One region of the Paenibacillus sp. FSL R10-2782 genome, then DNA from elsewhere that is predicted to be linked to it. Evidence: predicted binding sites of a transcription regulator. Region 1 holds the regulator's gene; the other holds the start of a gene.

Evidence for each region. The regulator Rex, encoded in region 1, represses fermentation and respiration genes when NADH is low (regulators of the CRP and FNR family bind a similar motif). The targets are predictions, from matches to a motif close to TTGTGAAATATTTCACAA.
Region 2: the regulator Rex is predicted to act here: its motif matches at 6,719-6,736, upstream of NST83_RS21250 (cytochrome ubiquinol oxidase subunit I).

Annotation. Positions count from the first base shown of each region.
Region 1 is NZ_CP151951.1:3,136,161-3,145,088, reverse strand. It holds gene panC (pantoate--beta-alanine ligase) at 1-557, shown strand, start outside; gene panD (aspartate 1-decarboxylase) at 550-933, shown strand; gene NST83_RS14075 (tetratricopeptide repeat protein) at 1,016-1,663, shown strand; gene dinG (ATP-dependent DNA helicase DinG) at 1,821-4,688, shown strand; gene NST83_RS14065 (redox-sensing transcriptional repressor Rex) at 4,734-5,387, shown strand; gene NST83_RS14060 (amidohydrolase) at 5,374-6,675, shown strand; gene NST83_RS14055 (DUF5590 domain-containing protein) at 6,713-7,237, shown strand; gene NST83_RS14050 (hypothetical protein) at 7,838-8,371, shown strand; gene NST83_RS14045 (AAA family ATPase) at 8,364-8,928, shown strand, end outside.
Region 2 is NZ_CP151951.1:4,634,893-4,643,820, reverse strand. It holds gene NST83_RS21275 (oligosaccharide flippase family protein) at 1-536, shown strand, start outside; gene NST83_RS21270 (polysaccharide pyruvyl transferase family protein) at 511-1,485, shown strand; gene def (peptide deformylase) at 2,236-2,817, shown strand; gene NST83_RS21260 (sensor histidine kinase) at 2,979-4,769, shown strand; gene NST83_RS21255 (response regulator transcription factor) at 4,762-6,402, shown strand; gene NST83_RS21250 (cytochrome ubiquinol oxidase subunit I) at 6,810-8,216, shown strand; gene cydB (cytochrome d ubiquinol oxidase subunit II) at 8,203-8,928, shown strand, end outside.

The sequences.
Region 1 (8,928 bases):
CGGATCGGTTATGTGGCGCTTCACGTCCAGGGCATTTTGACGGTGTGACCACTGTAGTTGCCAAGCTTTTTAATATGGTAGGTCCTGATCTGGCCTTCTTCGGCATGAAGGACGCTCAGCAGGTAGCAGTGCTCCAGCAAATGGTAACCGACCTCAATATGAATGTCACTATCGTTCCTTGTCCTATCGTCAGGGAGGCCGATGGTTTGGCCCTTAGCTCGCGTAATGTGTATCTGAGCGCGGAACAGCGGGAGCAGGCATTGGTGCTGTCACAGTCACTGCGCAAGGTGCGTGAAGTGAGCGAAGATGTTGCTCAGAACACGTTTACGATCGTTCAGTTATACCAAATGGTGGAGTCCACCATTACTTCTTCACCATTGGCGGACATTGACTACATTGAAATCTTAACCTTTCCCGGTCTGGAGCCCCTTCTTCCCGAGCAGCGGCTAAGCGATGTTGAAGAAGACATCATTGTAGCGCTGGCTGTAAAGTTTGGGAACACCCGACTGATTGACAATATAAGAATACAGAAGGCGGAGGTGCTCTCCCATGTTTAGAACAATGATGAAATCCAAAATTCACCGGGCGACGGTTACCGAAGCCAACCTCAACTATGTGGGTAGTATTACCATTGATGAGGATTTGATGGAGACTTCCGATCTGCTAGAGAATGAAAAGGTACAAATTGTGAACAATAACAACGGAGCCCGGCTGGAAACTTACGTTATTCCCGGACCGCGTGGTAGCGGCGTAATTTGTCTCAACGGCGCAGCAGCGCGTCTGGTGCAGCCCGGGGATACAGTCATTATAATTTCCTACGCTTCCATGTCGAATGAAGAGGCCAAAACATACAAACCGACCGTGGTATTCGTCGATGAACATAATAAACCGGCCCAAACGGCGAATAAGGAAGTACACGCTACGATCATGTAATGAATGGGAGTACGGATGAAACCCGTCCTTTAAGCGAAAAATGTGAGTGTAATAATCCATCTTTCGTAAGGGCGGGATGCACATGTTCAAGCATGTATTCGCAGAAATGAACAGCATGTTAGATGATATCGTGAAGCATTACCCATCAGCCCAGGGCTCCCGCAGGCAGGAGTTGCTACAGTACTGGAATTTGCTGCGGAGAATGAGTGACGGAATTATGGATGAATGGCTTGCCTTTGAGGAAAAAATGGTTCGCCTGCGGGCTGCTGGTTTTTCCGCAGAGTCCGGTATGTCTGACACGGAGCTATCTGAAAAGGCACTGCCTGAAAAGGAGCTGCCTGCCTTTACTCGGGGTCAAGGGTATTACCGACTGCTCATGTATCCTGAGGCCATCCGTCAGTTTGAACAGGTACTACAGCATTTTCCGAACAGCTGGCAGAGCCGTATGTATATGGGGATGGCGTATTTTCAACTGGAGGATACAGCGGAGGCTGTGAGCCATTTTCAGAAGGTGCTGCACCTGACAGAGCAGTCCCGACTGAAAGCGGTCATCTATAATGCGTTGGGCTGTCTTATGGCCAAGCAGGCTGATGTGGAGGAGGCGCAAAAATGTTTTGCTCTCGCTCATCAGTTCGATCCTGCGTTGCCCGAGCCGTTGCACAATATGGAAGCTTGTTTGTCGGATGCCGAAATGCTTCGGTACGACAGCTCCATAATGACCTGGCTGTAGTTGTCAGACACCGATTGAGACGATGCATATCCACCTTCCCAGGCGGTGTGTGTATCGTCTTTTTTGGCTGTCTTAATTTCCAAACAGGCGATCTTCTGCTATGCTATTATATAAAGTTATTATTTTTGTATGTGTCAAAAGAAAGGATTAAGCCCGAATGAAATTTGCGGTATTGGATTTTGAAACGACAGGCACCCAGTCCGCGGATGACATCATTCAAGTCGGACTTGCAATTATAGAGCATGATAACAGCATTTCCCGTGTTTACGGTTCTTATGTGAACCCTGGCAGATCCATTCCGCCTTTTATTACCGGATTGACCGGGATTACAGACGATGACGTCAAGGATGCTCCTGCCCTCGAAGAGATGATGATGGAGCTTGTACCTATGCTGGACGATGTCGTGCTGGTCGGCCATAATGTGGCGTTTGATTTTAATTTTTTGCAAAACGCTTTGGATCGGTGCGGGTACTTGCCGTTTACCGGCAGAATTTTGGATACGATGGATTTTCTGAAAATCATGTTTCCATCGCTATCTTCCTATCAGCTGGGTTTTGTTTCTTCTGAGTTTGGGCTGGCGCATGACCGACCCCATCAAGCGGACAGCGACGCGTTGGCTACGGCTGAGGTGTTTTTAAAATGTCTGGATGAGCTTCACGCGCTGCCTTTGATTACGATACAGCGGCTCAGTGATTTGTTCGCAGAGGAAGACAGTGACCTCGGATGGTTTTTGGACGGGGTGCGTGAAGACAAAGAGCATGATCCTATTCAGGATTTGGAGGGTCATCAGTTTTTACGTCAGCTTGCACTGAAGGTGGAGGATTGGACGGAGCTAAATGCCCCTCGCAGAGAGGACGACCCCAATCCGCTGGCAGGTGTTTCCTTTGAGGAATACATGGATGATGTCCGAGACAATTTACGTTCATCTTTGAGCCAATATGAGGAACGCGAGGCGCAGACGCAAATGATTGCGGGTGTGAATCAGGCGCTGAGTGAGGACAAGCACCTGTTGATCGAGGCGGGTACGGGGACAGGCAAGTCCCTCGGTTATTTGCTCCCTTCGCTGTACCATAGTGTGAAAAATGGACAGCGAGTCATGGTAAGTACGCATACGATCAACCTACAGGAGCAATTACGTGAGCGTGATATTCCGATGCTGACCAAGGTGATCCCGTTCCCGTTCCGGGCTGCCATTTTTAAGGGCCGAGGACATTATTTGTGTCTTCGTAAGTTTGAACATAAAATAAACAGAAGAGACTTCGCAACGCCGAAGGAAGATTTAATTACAGCGGCCCAGATGATCGTCTGGCTGACGTTGACCGAAACTGGCGATGATGAAGAACTGAATCTAAGCAATCGTGGTGGAGATTTTTGGGAAACGGTGGCCAGTGATTCCGAGTCTTGTCTTGGTCGTTCTTGTCCATGGTTCCGCAAATGTTTTTATCATCGTGCGCGCCATGAGGCGGGAATAGCCGATGTGGTCATTACGAATCATTCCAAGCTGTTCACGGACGTAAAAGCGAGTCATCAGCTGTTGCCGAGTTATGAGCATCTGGTCATTGATGAAGCGCATCATCTGGAGGAAGTCGCTGGTAAGCACCTGGGCATGCATATGAAATATTTCACACTCTTGCATACGCTGACCCGGTTGTTCAAGGACAGCAAGAACGGACAATTGCCTTCGCTGCGTCAGCAGTTGGCAAAGTCGGGGCATGAGAAATCGACGGATTGGGCTGCTACCATTGACCAACTGTATCCGCTCGTGCTGGAGGTCAAGGAGACTTGGGATCTGCTGAGCGACAAGCTGTTTGGCATGCTGCCGGAGCGAAGTGATGCGACACCGGGCGAAACAGGGCAGTTTTCTTCCCGTCTCAAGCCGTCGGCCAAGCCTGCCAAGTGGGATCAGGCTGCTGCGCTGGAAAATCAGATTTATGTAACGTTGAGCGAAATTTTGCGCAAGGGCGACAAGCTGGTGCTCGACGTGAAAGAAGAACATGACGATTATGCGGCTGACAGCCTCATTACAGATATTACGGGGCTGCTTAAGGATTTGGCAGGCATTAGGGAAAGCTTGCGTTTTTTTATGCGTCTGGATGATGAGACGACCGTATATTGGCTCGAAGCGAGCGGGCAATTCCGCAGCAAGTCGCTACAATTTTATGCGGTGCCCGTCGATGTGAGCCGCCAGCTGAAAGAAATGTTTTTTGACAAAAAAAGGAGCATTATTCTGACGTCTGCTACCTTGTCAGTGGATAAGTCGTTTCAGTACATGACCGATCAGCTCGGCTTGCAGGAGGCCGCAGATCAAGGGCGGCTGATGACTACGCAGCTTCCGTCACCCTTCAATTACAGGGATCAGGTGCTGCTAGTCATTCCAAGGGATTTTCCGAGCGTGAAGGGCAGTGTAGGAGACGAGCATTTTGTAGATATGCTCGTCAGCTCGCTAGGTGCGACTGCCCAAGCGACGCAGGGGAGAATGCTCGTTCTCTTTACCTCCTACCGCATGCTCCGGCAGGTGTATGAGCCGCTTAAGGAGGCGTTGGCATCCAGCGACATCACCGTGCTGGGGCAGGGCGTAGACAGTGGGAGCCGCAGCAAGCTGACCCGACGTTTTCAGGAAGCCAAAGCTTCTGTGTTGCTGGGAACCAGCAGCTTCTGGGAAGGCGTCGATATTCCGGGCAAGGCGCTGACGTGTCTGGCCATTGTCCGCTTGCCGTTCCAACCGCCGAATCACCCGCTGCTGGAGGCTAAAAGTGAGCTGCTCCAGCAGCAGAAGAAAAATCCTTTTATGAAGCTGTCTGTTCCGCAGGCCGTCATTCGTTTCAAACAGGGATTTGGACGTTTGGTACGTACGGCGAGCGATCACGGGGTCGTTATCGTTTACGATACACGTGTGATCGAATCCTATTACGGAAAGCACTTTTTGTACTCGTTACCGGGACCAAAAATGGAGCATATGCCGACGGAGCAAATGGTGCCCCGCATCGCCGAGTGGCTCCAATCCGCCCCGGAGACAGAGGCATAACGGACGGACATCTATACATGTCCGTTACAATTAGGGGGAGCATGTATGAAATCAGATAAAATTTCAGAGGCTGTCGTACGGAGGTTACCCGTATATTTACGTTATCTGAATGCACTGCACAAAAGGGAGGTGGCTACGGTCTCTTCCCAGGAGTTGGGACAAAGACTGGATTTAAATCCGGCTCAAATTCGTAAGGATCTCGCGTATTTTGGAGATTTTGGCCGTAAGGGTATCGGCTATGATGTTACTTATCTTATCGAGAAAATACGCCATATCCTGAAAATCGACCAGCAAATTAATGTGGTATTGGTCGGAGCAGGTAATCTGGGGCAAGCCCTTTCGAATTATAATGCTTATTTAAAAGACAATATGAAAATTGTAGCGGTATTTGATGCTGTCCCAGAAAAGGTCGGAACCAAGATCAATACGCTGGTCGTGCAGCCAATGGATGAACTCGAAGCGACCGTGAAGGAACAAAACATTCGGATCGGGATTATTACCGTACCGGATTTTGAAGCGCAGCACGTGGCTGACAGGCTCATAGATAGCGGGATTGGAGCGATATTGAACTTTGCACCGACTACGCTCAAGGCACCAGCAAATATTCGAATACATGCCACAGATTTTACAACAGATTTGTTAAGCCTCGCTTATTATTTGGAGGACGGAAAGGAAGATACGCAACATGACAGCGAATAAATGGATGATTAAAAATGGCTCTTTTGCCGTGAACAGACCGGAAGCCGGGGTAATCTACGGCTATATGATCGTGGAGGACAGTCGCATTACCTATATTGGCGAGACTTTGCCAGCGGGTGAGGAAGAGACGGAAGCGATTGATGGTAACGGACTGTTGTTTTTACCTGGTCTGATTAATACACATGGTCATGCGGCGATGTCTCTGCTGCGTGGGTATGGGGATGATCTGGCTCTTCAAGTATGGCTTCAGGAAAAAATGTGGCCGATGGAAGCCAAGTTTACGTCTACGGATGTGTACTGGGGTACGTCCTTGTCCGTGCTGGAAATGCTGAAAGGCGGAACAACGACCTTTTTGGACATGTATGATCATATGGACGAGGTGGCTCGTGTAGCTGAAGAGTCCGGCATCCGTGCGAGCCTGATGCGTGGAGCGATTGGACTATGTTCGGAGGAAGAGCAGCGGATCAAGCTGGCTGAGGCTGTGAATTTTGCACGTAATTGGCATGGGAAAGCAGACGGTCGCATTACGACTATGATGTCTCCGCATGCGCCGTATACGTGTCCGCCTGAGTTTATCGAAAAATTCGTACAGGCTGCGCATGATCTGGACTTACCGTTGCATACGCATATGTCGGAAACCATTGCCGAGGTAGAGCAAAACGTACGCGACTACGGCTTGCGTCCGGTTGCGCATTTGGATAAGCTCGGCTTTTTCTCCCGTCCATCGCTTGTTGCCCATGCTGTTCATCTGAATGACGAAGAAATAGCTTTGCTGGCTGAACGTGGTGTAGCGGTTTCGCATAATCCGGGCAGCAACTTGAAGCTGGCGAGCGGTGTGGCAAGAGTGCCTGATCTGCTCCGTGCAGGCGTTACTGTCTCTCTGGGAACAGACGGCCCTGCCAGTAACAATAACCTGGACATGTTTGAGGAAATGCGGCTGGCTGCACTCATTCACAAGGGAGTATCTGGCGACCCAACCGCAGTTCCTGCGGGTGAGGCGTTGCGTCTGGCAACGGAGTACGGAGCGAAGTCGGTTGGCTTGAATGAGGTAGGGGCGTTGGCAGCAGGCAACAAAGCTGACTTTATCGCGCTCGATCTCAATCAGGCTCATTTCTTGCCGCGTACGGATCTCATTTCCCATGCGGTATACTCTGCAAGCGCCAAAGACGTGGCCCATGTATGGGTAAACGGTCGTCAGATTGTGAAAAACGGTGAGTGCCTGACTATGGATGAGGAACGTATCAAGCATGAGGCACAAGCCGCCTTTGAAGGGCTGCTGTCGCGCTAATTCAGGTGTCACATCCCCTAAGAGAGGAAGCACAGGTTTGAAAAATAAGAAAAAATGGATAGCGGTCGGGATTCTGGGCGTTATACTGATTCTGGTCAGCATTTTCTGGTATTATTCCTACGTTACTCAAGACCAGGTGATTGAGAGGAATGCTGCTATCGTAAAGGCCAAGCAATCAGGTGGTCTGGTTAGCACAACGCAGACGTGGAAGTCGGTGTGGGATCGGGTATATTGGGTAGTTCAAGGGAAAAATGCTCAGAACGAAAATATTATGGTGTGGGTCCCTTTTCAAAAAGTGGAGGGCCAACCGAATGTGCCTGTCGCAGATAATAGCAGTGTTCATACCGAGCTACTGAAAAACGGAGTCGACGAGCAAAAAATGACGGCGATGATCCAGCAGCAGCTTCCGGGTATAGATATTGTAAGGCTTGAGCCGAGTGTGTTTAATGGTCAATATGTGTGGCAGTTGTTTTATGATGACGGCAGCCATCATTATTATACCTTTTATCGCTTCTCGGATGGGGGATCGGCGGGGGTAAAGTATACTTTGCCTAATTACTAGAGTGCTGTGGGGAGTGGATGATGGTGGTTTGGGAGCTTTAGGAGCGCTGCGTGGCCATTTGATCTTCCGATCGCTATCGCTTCTTCAGATTCAAATGGCCCACTCCGCTGGCTGACCACCGTGGAGTCACTTCAAACACCACTCTTTTCATGAGAGCTGGGGGAAGAGGGCACGGACGCCGTGCTGCGCTTGTCTCCGTTTTGGGTTTTACATGCTAAAAAGACGTAAATACGATAAAATTCGTATTTACGTCTTTTTAGCATGTACCCCTTGCGAAGCTTGGCTAAAAGCCAGCGAAGCATATTTACCTACCCAACTTTCCTCACAAGGCGAAATATTCTTTATGACTGTGCAACAGCGATCGTAAGATCAAATCATTCACGGAGCGCCTCACCATAACCAATGATTTTGCCTTATTGCAACTCCCCCACACATTGCCTTCGATATTAGATATACGTTATGATATACTATATTTTATAAGTGATAGACAAAAATGATAGATAAAGACTTGCTGGTCACTGTAAGATCATGCAGTCTGGTTTATTTGTTGACATTCGTCCCGTTTCTTCTGTGTTTTACATTTTGAGAGGAGGATGTTATTTGAAATTACGTGCAGTTCCTATCGTTGTTGCGGCGGTTTTGGCAGCATTGCTGCTGTTCGGAGGATGGTTCATTTACCGTCAGGTTACAATGCAAAGTCCTTTGGAAAAAATAGTTTCCCAATATCCCGGCGTGACAAGCGCTCAAATAGATATTAAACCGGATCAGGTTGTTTTGAATCTGGATCTCAAACCGCAGGCAGATATTGCCGGATTGGTCAATGTAGTTAAGCAAAAAGGACAGCCCATCATTGGCAGCCGTACTGTTAAGCTGGAAATTGCGGATCATTCCAATCCAGCCTTGAATCAGTGGTGGTCTGAGGCCATGTTTCCGGTAGCGGAAGCGATGGAAAATAAAAAATACACCCAAATTACATCGACCGTCGAACTGATGAAAAAGAAAAAATCCGGTATCGAGGCCGATACTGATATGGATTCTAGCAACGTCTATATCCGACTCAGCGAAGGCAAAGCGACTAAGTTTATCGTTTTGCCACGTCAATCTCAGCAAATGGGGGTATGGCCTAATGCCTAGATGGATCAAGGAAGCACTAATCGGCATTGTGCCGGTGACCATTATATTTCTCGTTTTTATCGGGGTGAATATTATCCCTTTTCTTATCGCAGGCTTGATGCTCAGCGGCTTGCTAATGCTCATGCATGCACGTGGAGGCTTGGCTGTAGGGGCCGGGCAAGAACGTAAGCGTAAAAAGAATGGCCCCGACAAGCTGACTTTTGAGGAGATCGGCGGGCAAGAAAGCGCCAAGCAGGAGCTGCGCGAAGCGCTGGATTTTTTGAATCGGCATGATGAAATTTCCAAGTTCGGCATTCGTCCATTAAAAGGTGTTTTGCTTACAGGCCCTCCGGGAACCGGGAAAACACTGATGGCGAAGGCAGCAGCGCACTATACCAATTCTGTATTTGTTGCTGCTTCAGGCAGTGAGTTTGTTGAAATGTATGTAGGTGTTGGTGCAGGCCGTGTCCGTGAGCTGTTTAAGGAGGCCCGCACTCGTGCAGCCAAGGAAAAGAAGGAAAATGCCATTATTTTTATTGACGAGATCGACGTGATTGGCGGCAAGCGTGAGGGTGGAC
Region 2 (8,928 bases), 1.5 Mb from region 1:
ATGTAACCTTTCCGAAGGTGACCGGAATGGAGCACAGCAAAATTGTCGAAACCGTCGGTCGTGCTTTTCGCATCTCCATGGCTGCTATGCTGATCGTCATCGTGCCGGCATTGTTCATTGGACGATACTTGCTGGGCTTGCTGTATGGCCCCGCTTTTCTGGAAGCATCGTTAACCTTCTACCTGCTGTCACTGGAGTGCATCATTGGAGGCGGCTCCTGGATTCTGGCTTCGGCCTTCAACGCATTGGGGCGGCCAGGGCTGGTGCTGTTTCGGCAAATTGTGGCATATGCGATTACTGTCGGGCTGTTTTTTATTTGTACCCCGATCTTCGGTCTGGACGGCATTGCCATTGCTCTGCTCGTAGGCGCTTGTGTACGGTTGGCATTCTCGCTGTTTTCATTCCCGATGTTTTTCGATGTTCCGTTATCACGGATTATTTTTGATAAGAGTGATATCACATTTGTTATTCAGACCATACAAAAGAAGCGCAGGAAGGGAGAACTGAAAGATGCCGAATTCGCATCCCATGGCTAAACTGAAAAATAAGCTGAGCGTCATTCTCGACGTAGTCCCCCAAGGCTCGAACATCATTTATGTTGACTACCCCGTGTATAACAACGGTGGGGACGTACTCATCATGAAAGGCACCGAGGCGTTCTTCAAGGATAACGGTATTCGTGTTCGTGCCCGTTACAGTGCTATGGATATTCCCGATCAGCTCCAAATTCCGGCCGACTGGATTATCGTGTGTCATGGAGGCGGCAATTTCGGCGATTTATATCCAAATCACCAAAATTTGCGGGAACGTATCGTGCGGGATTTTCCGAGTCACCGCATTGTAATCATGCCACAGACGATCCACTTCCAGTCTGAACAGAAGGCCGATGAGGTCGCTGCGTTATTCAATGGTCACCCGGATTTACATATGTTTGTGCGGGACACACGCTCTTATACGTGGGCCAAGGACAAACTGAATCAGTGCAGCATCACGCTATGCCCGGATATGGCGCACCAGCTCTGGCCGTTGAAGCCGACGACAGAAACGGTCAAGGACGTACTGTACTTCCTGCGTACGGATATTGAAACCGTAGGGGGGCAAAAGCAATTCGACGACGAGGCAGATGCCGCCCACCGTCTGGACTGGGACACTCTGTTCACTCCGCTGGAAGTGAAAGGGATCGTCTACTTCCAGAAGTTTTACCGTCTGGATAAAAAAATCGGCGGTCCCTTGCCTACGCGTACCTTTTGGTACAAGTATACCGACCACCTTATGAACAAGGCGGTTACGCTGTTCAGCTCTTACCGCGAGGTGCGCACCTCGCGGCTGCACGGTCATATTCTGGCCTGCCTGCTCGATATGCCGCATGTCGTCATTGATAATTCGTACGGCAAAAACTCGCAGTATTATAACACCTGGACACAGCCTAATCCCAAGGCGAAGCTGTTCAGCGATACACCGGATGCACTGGAACAGCCGTCTTAATGTAGGGAAAAGCTGCGGAGAGGTAACTTCGAAACTGTAAAACGGCAAAAAAACTCCGAACCTTTTTAGTGTAGGAGTTTTTTTGCTGGGTTCTTTTTGTAGAATGAGGAAAATAGATATAGAAAAGATATATTCTTCTATTACTGATGCAACTCGGTTTTCGTTTTTATAATAAATAATGTATATTAATGTAAAAAATGTTTTTCACTACGGTTTTTGGACCGGAATAGGAATGTTATTAACCGCTATAATCATTGTTTTTTTAGTTGTATTCGCAGTATTTTTTTTAAAAGGTATTTTCCTCAAATTACAAAACAAACGCCATTAAGGTTTTTGTCACCCACCAAGCCACCGTATCCGACATACCTAGTGCCTTACAGCCTTCCAACACAGCGTCTTCAACGGATCCTGTATAGGTATCTATAATGCTTAATAGAGTAGCAAATCCTGCCGTGCCATAAAAGCAACTAACAATTGACTTGCTTTCTTTTTGCTAAAATTCAATAGAATAACCTTCTTTCATCATAAATATGTGATATAGATTAACTGGTTAACCTGGTGAACAATTAAGCTTATGAATGTTTAACGGGATGAATTTTGGCCTTACTCCAAATACCGCTTTATTTTGACAATTCATTTCATGAATAGATATAATTTATGGGATAAAACTTGAAGTAAAACCGAGAATTTTACCCATATTTCGCAGGATCACACGAAAGTATATTTATTAAAATGAATCGAGGCTGACGAATGAGCAATCTACCGATGGACATGCTTCTCACGAAGGATATCGTACGTGAAGGGGAACCGATTTTGCGTACGAAGGTTGATCCGGTATGCCTGCCGCTGCGTGAAGAGGATCTTCAACAGATGCGGTGGATGATGGATTATTTGAAAAACAGTCAAAATGAAGAGATGGCAACCCGTTATGAACTGCGTCCGGGTGTGGGATTATCAGCCAACCAGGTCGGTCTGAACAAAAGGATGTGTGCTGTCTATTATCAGGATGGAGACAAAACGGTGGAGTATGCGCTGTTTAATCCGAAGCTGGTCAGCCACTCGACGTCCATGATTTATTTGGAACAGGGCGAAGGCTGCTTGTCAGTGGATCGTTACATATCTGGATATGTCCCGCGTTATGAAAAAATTCGCATTAAGGCCCATTTGCCAGATGGAACGCAGGAACTGCTGACTTTCAAAGGCTATGCGGCGATTGTGGTACAGCACGAGATGGACCATTTGGATGGCATTATGTTCTATGACCATATTGACCCGGACGATCCTCAAAAGCTGCCGCAGGGTGTGCATATCGAGCCCTTTGTGCGTGAATAGTTCATGATCCGTAAAGTGTGGTGACTCCGTTCGCCACATTTTTATTTTGCAAAAATATAGATATAGATGTTGCGAAGCTTTAAACTGAAATCATGTATATCGTGATGCGGTGAGTAAGTAATACATATTAATGTAAGCGCTTATCTAACTGGGGGGATGGCATGTATCGTGGAGTTCGATATCTGATGAATAATATGCGTATGCGAAATAAGCTGCTGTTCTCCTACGTGCTGATTGTCATGATCCCGGTACTGGTGGTGGGCGGCTGTGCCACGTTTTATTTGCGGGAGCAGGCTTTGGACAGTGCGATTGCCCAAACGGTAAATAATGTGGAAAAGATCAAGAGCCAGACTGCAAATTTACTGCGAGTACCCACGGATATTTCAAATGGGCTGATGTTCGATAAAAGGCTGAGGGAGATGGCGAATCGCCGTTATTCGGGCATGGTAGAGCTGATGAATGCGTATCATCAATACAAGGACTTTAATGAGTATGTACAGCAGTATAGAGAGATTGCGACCATCCGGTTTTATGCGTATAATCCGACGCTTGTTAATAATCTGGAATTTATCCCTGTAGATTCTGGCATTGAGCAGCAGAAGTGGTTTGAGACGGCCTTGAAGGGGACGGCGATTAACTGGTTTTATATTCAAGATAAAGAGGACAACCCGGTAAATCGACTGAGTTTGGTGAGGCAAATTCCCTTTCCCGAATACAATACCAAGGGAGTTTTGATGATTGCACTGAGTCAGACGGAGCTGAACCATATGCTCAGCAAGGAACCGTTTGAAACGTTGATTGTGGATCGTAACGGAATTGTGGTCGCGGCTACCCATACACAGTCCGTGGGTCAAACATTGGTGGATCTGCATCTGGGCTTTGATGTACAGGGTAGGGGGAAGGGGATATATGAAGCAAAAATAAACGGGAAATCCTCGAACATTATTGTGGATGAGCTGTTGCCAGCCTCCAGTGTGAGCGGATTGACGATTATTTCGGTGTTTTCGACGGAACACATTGTACAGGGAGCGAACCGGATCAGCTTGATCGGCGCATTATGTGTTCTTGCGGTGCTGGTGATGGCATTGGTTCTTATTACGATGATTTCCTGGCTGCTCACCAAACGGCTACAGCGATTGAGCCATGAGCTAGGTAAGGTGGCTGCGGGGGATTTCCATGTCGTATCGAGCGTGGAGGGGATGGACGAAATCGGGGACTTGTCCCGCCGCTTCAACTATATGGTTGCCAGCATCCGCCAGTTGATGGGGCAGGTGTATGAAGCGAGTGAGAAAAACAACAGGCTCGAAATGGCACAAAAGGATATCAAGCTGAAAATGATGGCCAGTCAGATTAACCCGCACTTCCTGTTTAATGCGCTGGAGTCTATTCGAATGAAGGCGCATCTCAACGGGGAGGCGGAGATTGCCACAACGGTGCGTTTGCTTGGCCGATTGATGCGGCGGAATCTGGAGATTGGAAGCGGTAAAACGACAGTGCGTCAGGAACTGGATATGGTGCGATCCTATTTACAAATTCAGCAGTTCCGGTTTGGAAATCGTTTGATCTATGAAGTGAATCTGGAAGAAAGCGCTGAGGAAATGTCCATTCCTCCATTAATTATACAGCCGCTGGTGGAGAACGCAGTTATTCATGGCCTGGAAAACAAGGAAGAACCGGTTACCGTGAAAGTCGATATTTCGATGAAGCTACGAGAGTTGCGAATAAAAGTAGCCGACGATGGAGTTGGCATGGAGGCAGAACAGCTGTCCCGTCTGCTTGACCGTATCACAGGTACGGAAGAGCCGGAAGGGAGCAGTATTGGTCTGCGCAATGTTCACCAGCGTCTGACGCTGATGTATGGTGAACACTATGGTCTGCATATGGAGAGCGTACCGCAGGCCGGAACAACCGTAACCTTTTCAATACCCAGCGAGGAGGAGTCGAATGTATAAAGCGATGATTGTGGATGATGAGCCTGCGATTCGTGAAGGATTGACCTCCATCATTGATTGGAGAGACTGCGGCTTCTATATTGTAGATACAGCAGAGAACGGGCGCGAGGCATTGGATAAATTTAAGGAGCATCGGCCGGAACTGGTCATTGTCGATATACGGATGCCGGGGATGAGCGGGCTGGAGGTCATACGGAGCATACGCGAAATGAACGGTGAGCCGTTTCATTTTCTTATTTTAAGCGGATATGCGGACTTTGATTATGCGCGGCAGGCGATGGGCTTTGGGGTAGATGGTTATTTATTGAAGCCTGTGGACGAAGAAGAAATGACGACAGAGCTGAAACGGGTACGGCGAAGCATTGAGAGCGAAAAAGAAGACGGCAAGTGGGGAAGCCCACCTGTCCATGAACGCGATTGGATCGAAATCCTGCTGTTTCCGGTTCAGGAAGATCGGGCTAATCGTGGTGCATTGGAACACAGCGACCCTCTCAACGGAGGAACGGAGCAAGCTGAACATCCTGGCCAGCTTCCAGCGCCACCCCCTCTGGATTGGGGAAGCTATCAGGTCGTACTGTTGGATCTTCGGATACCCGACTGGGATCGGCAAGCCCGGCAGTCGGCAGCAAAGCTGTGCCTAACGGAAATGTGCCGGGAGCAGGGTAGGGGAATTGTATTTGAGGCAGGAATATATACAGGCTTGCTACTTCCCGCCACGGTGGACACAGAAGAAAATGCTGTTCAGTTGCTGGCTTCCTGGCGACAGGCGCTAAAGCCGTGGGCAACGAAAATATACGTAGCTGCTGGCGATCCGGTGGGAAGACTTCATGATATTCCGAGCTCTTTTGAACAGGCGCTGCGTCTACTGGAGCGTACTTTTCTTTTCCGGGCGGAAAGGGTGATGCTTACCAGTGACCTGCACGTTTTGGAAACTTCGGACGAGGGAATGTGCGAAACGACTGACAAAGCCTCAGACCCCATGCGTTATGCAGAGAAGCTGTACTACGCGCTGGATATGTCCAATCGTGAAGCTGCAATACGTGTATTGAAGGAAATGGAGGTCCAATTTCCACAGATCTATCGTACAGAGGCTGAAATCAAGGCGGCGTTTGCACAGACATTTACCTTAGCGCTGAACAAGTATGCGGCTGGACAGGAACAGAGCCGTATGGTGCTGGAAGAGCATTCCCGCTTGATTACGGATGTTTATGCCTATTCAACCTTGGGAGAGCTGGTGGATCGGTCGAAGGAGCATGTTCTGCAATGGATTGGTCAGACCGATCCAGGTGGTAAGGAAACGATCATGAAACAATTGATTGATTTCATTCATAGCCATTATGATGAGAACCTGCGCTTGGAGATGTTGGCGGATATGTTTAATTACAACAGCGGCTATTTGGGCAAATTGTTCAAAAGTCATACAGGCGAAGCTTTTAACGCCTATCTGGACAAGGTGAGGATCGAGCGGGCAAGGGAATTGCTTGCACAGGGGATTAGGGTGCATCAGGTGGCAGGACGTGTCGGATATGCCAATGCCGATTATTTTCACGGCAAATTCAAAAAATATGCGGGGATGTCGCCTTCCTCCTATCGTAATCGGGTTCAGAAGAACAGAGGGACGGATGGCAGTTGATGGATTCCCGTGGGTTAAATTGATGAAGTCTCTCTTGTGGATGTCGGAGCAAAGGTCTCCGAACGAAGAGAGGCTTTTTTCATGGAAAAAATTTGGATAGATCAATCGAAAATGTCACACTAACTAGAAGATTTGAGCTGTTTTCATAAATTCGCCATCATTACGACACAGCTTTGACATGATGTTCACACTTTCGATTCTATTTCTTTCAAATCTATTCTATATAATGATGATATTCTGAAGCCGGGTCATGAGATTCCGTAATGAAGATGCCTGAGGGGGCTATTCATAAAAAGTGATCGTTCCATATGTAATAATGTGAATACTATCACAAGGATGAAGGAAGGCTTCAGAACCTAATTATTAATATTCATTCTTAAGAGAAGCGCAGGGGGAGGAATAACATCATGGACGTATTAGAATTGGCACGGTTGCAGTTTGCAACCACAACAATTCTTCACTTTGTTTATGTGCCGATCTCCATTGGATTGTCGTTGCTGGTGGCGATTATGGAGACCATGTATGTAATCAAAAAAAATGATTTGTACAAAAAAATGGCTCAATTCTGGGGAACTTTTTTGCTGATTAACTTTGCAGTAGGCGTGGTCACCGGGATTTTGCAGGAGTTCCAGTTCGGGATGAACTGGTCTGACTTTTCCCGTTTTGTTGGAGATGTGTTCGGTACGCCGCTGGCGATTGAGGCACTGCTTGCCTTTTTCCTGGAATCAACCTTTATCGGATTGTGGGTATTCGGCTGGGAACGGCTGTCCAAAGCAGTCCATTTAACCTGTATGTGGCTGGTATCCATTGGTACGATGCTGTCCGCCCTGTGGATTTTGGCAGCCAACTCATTCATGCAGCGTCCAGTAGGATACGAGATTCATAATGGTCGCGCAGAAATGAAAGATTTTTTCGCTCTGTTGACGAACGAACAGCTGTTGTGGGAGTTTCCTCACACATTGTTTGCAGCTATTGCGACAGGCGCTTTTCTCGTGGCAGGTATTAGCGCATGGAAGCTGATGCACAAAAAGAATCTGGACTTTTTCAAGCCTTCTTTCAAAGTAAGTATTATTGTCGCATTGATTAGTTCGATGTTAATCCCGATGTTTGGTCACGGACAGGCTCAATATTTGGTGGAAACACAGCCAATGAAAATGGCTGCCAGTGAAGGGTTATGGGAGAACAGTAGTGATCCGGCCCCTTGGACGGTTATCGCAGGTATTGACCCTGAAAAGAAGGAAAACAGCTTTGAAATTAAGCTTCCTTATCTCTTGAGTTTGCTGTCCTATAACAAGCTGTCCGGCGGGGTTTTGGGGATGAATGAGCTTCAGGCACAATATGAAAAAGCTTACGGCCCTGGTAATTATATTCCGCCGGTACGTACTACATTTTGGAGCTTCCGCATTATGATTGCGGCCGGATGTGCCATGATTGCACTTGCTTTGTACGGAGCTTATCTGACATTCCGTAAAAAATTGGAGGGCTCGCATCGCTGGTTCTTCCGTTTGATGATGCTCGGCATATCACTTCCATTCATTGGGAATACTGCGGGTTGGATCATGACAGAAGTGGGGCGTCAGCCTTGGACGGTCTTTGGTTTACTTCAAACCAAAGATTCCGTTTCGCCTACCGTTGTGGCAGGGGAAGTGCTGTTCTCGCTGATTTCGTTTACCGCATTGTATTTAATTTTAACGGGTGTGCTGGCGTTCCTGTTTGTCCGTACGGCTCGCAAAGGTCCGGATATCGAACCACATCAGGAAACGGTAATCCATGATCCATTTGCTCAAGGGGGTGACACCAATGTCGTTAAATGATTTGTGGTTCTTATTAATTGCTGTGCTGTTTACTGGCTTCTTCTTCCTGGAGGGCTTTGATTTTGGCGTGGGTATGGCTACAGGTCTGGTGCCGCGTAACGATCAACAAAAACGCTTGATGATTAATACAATTGGTCCATTCTGGGATGCTAACGAAGTATGGTTGATCACAGCAGCAGGTGCGATGTTCGCGGCTTTCCCGCACTGGTATGCGACCATGTTCAGCGGATATTATCTGGTATTTGTACTTATTCTGCTTGGATTGATTTTACGCGGAGTTTCCTTTGAATTCCGGGGCAAGGCAGAAGGAAAATGGTGGACCGGAACATGGGATGCCTGCATTCTGATTGGCAGCTTTCTGCCGCCGATGCTGTTCGGTATGGCTTTTGCGGCTTTGATAAAGGGTGTACCTATTCAGCAAAACATGGACTTAAAAGCCGGATTCTCGGATGTGTTTAACGGATATACGGTATGGATTGGACTGACTGTAGTTGGGATGTGCCTGATGCATGGGCTGACGTTTATTTCCCTGCGTACAATTGGAGAAGTACGAGATCGTGCTCGTGTGATTGCGTCAAAATTCCTTCCGATATTAGGTGTTTTGCTCGCGGGTATGGTGGTATGGACTTATTTTGCAACAGATGTATTCGCACGTCGTGGCCCTTATATGTACGCCGCAGTTGCAGTGGGGATCGTCGCCTATGTGCTGGGA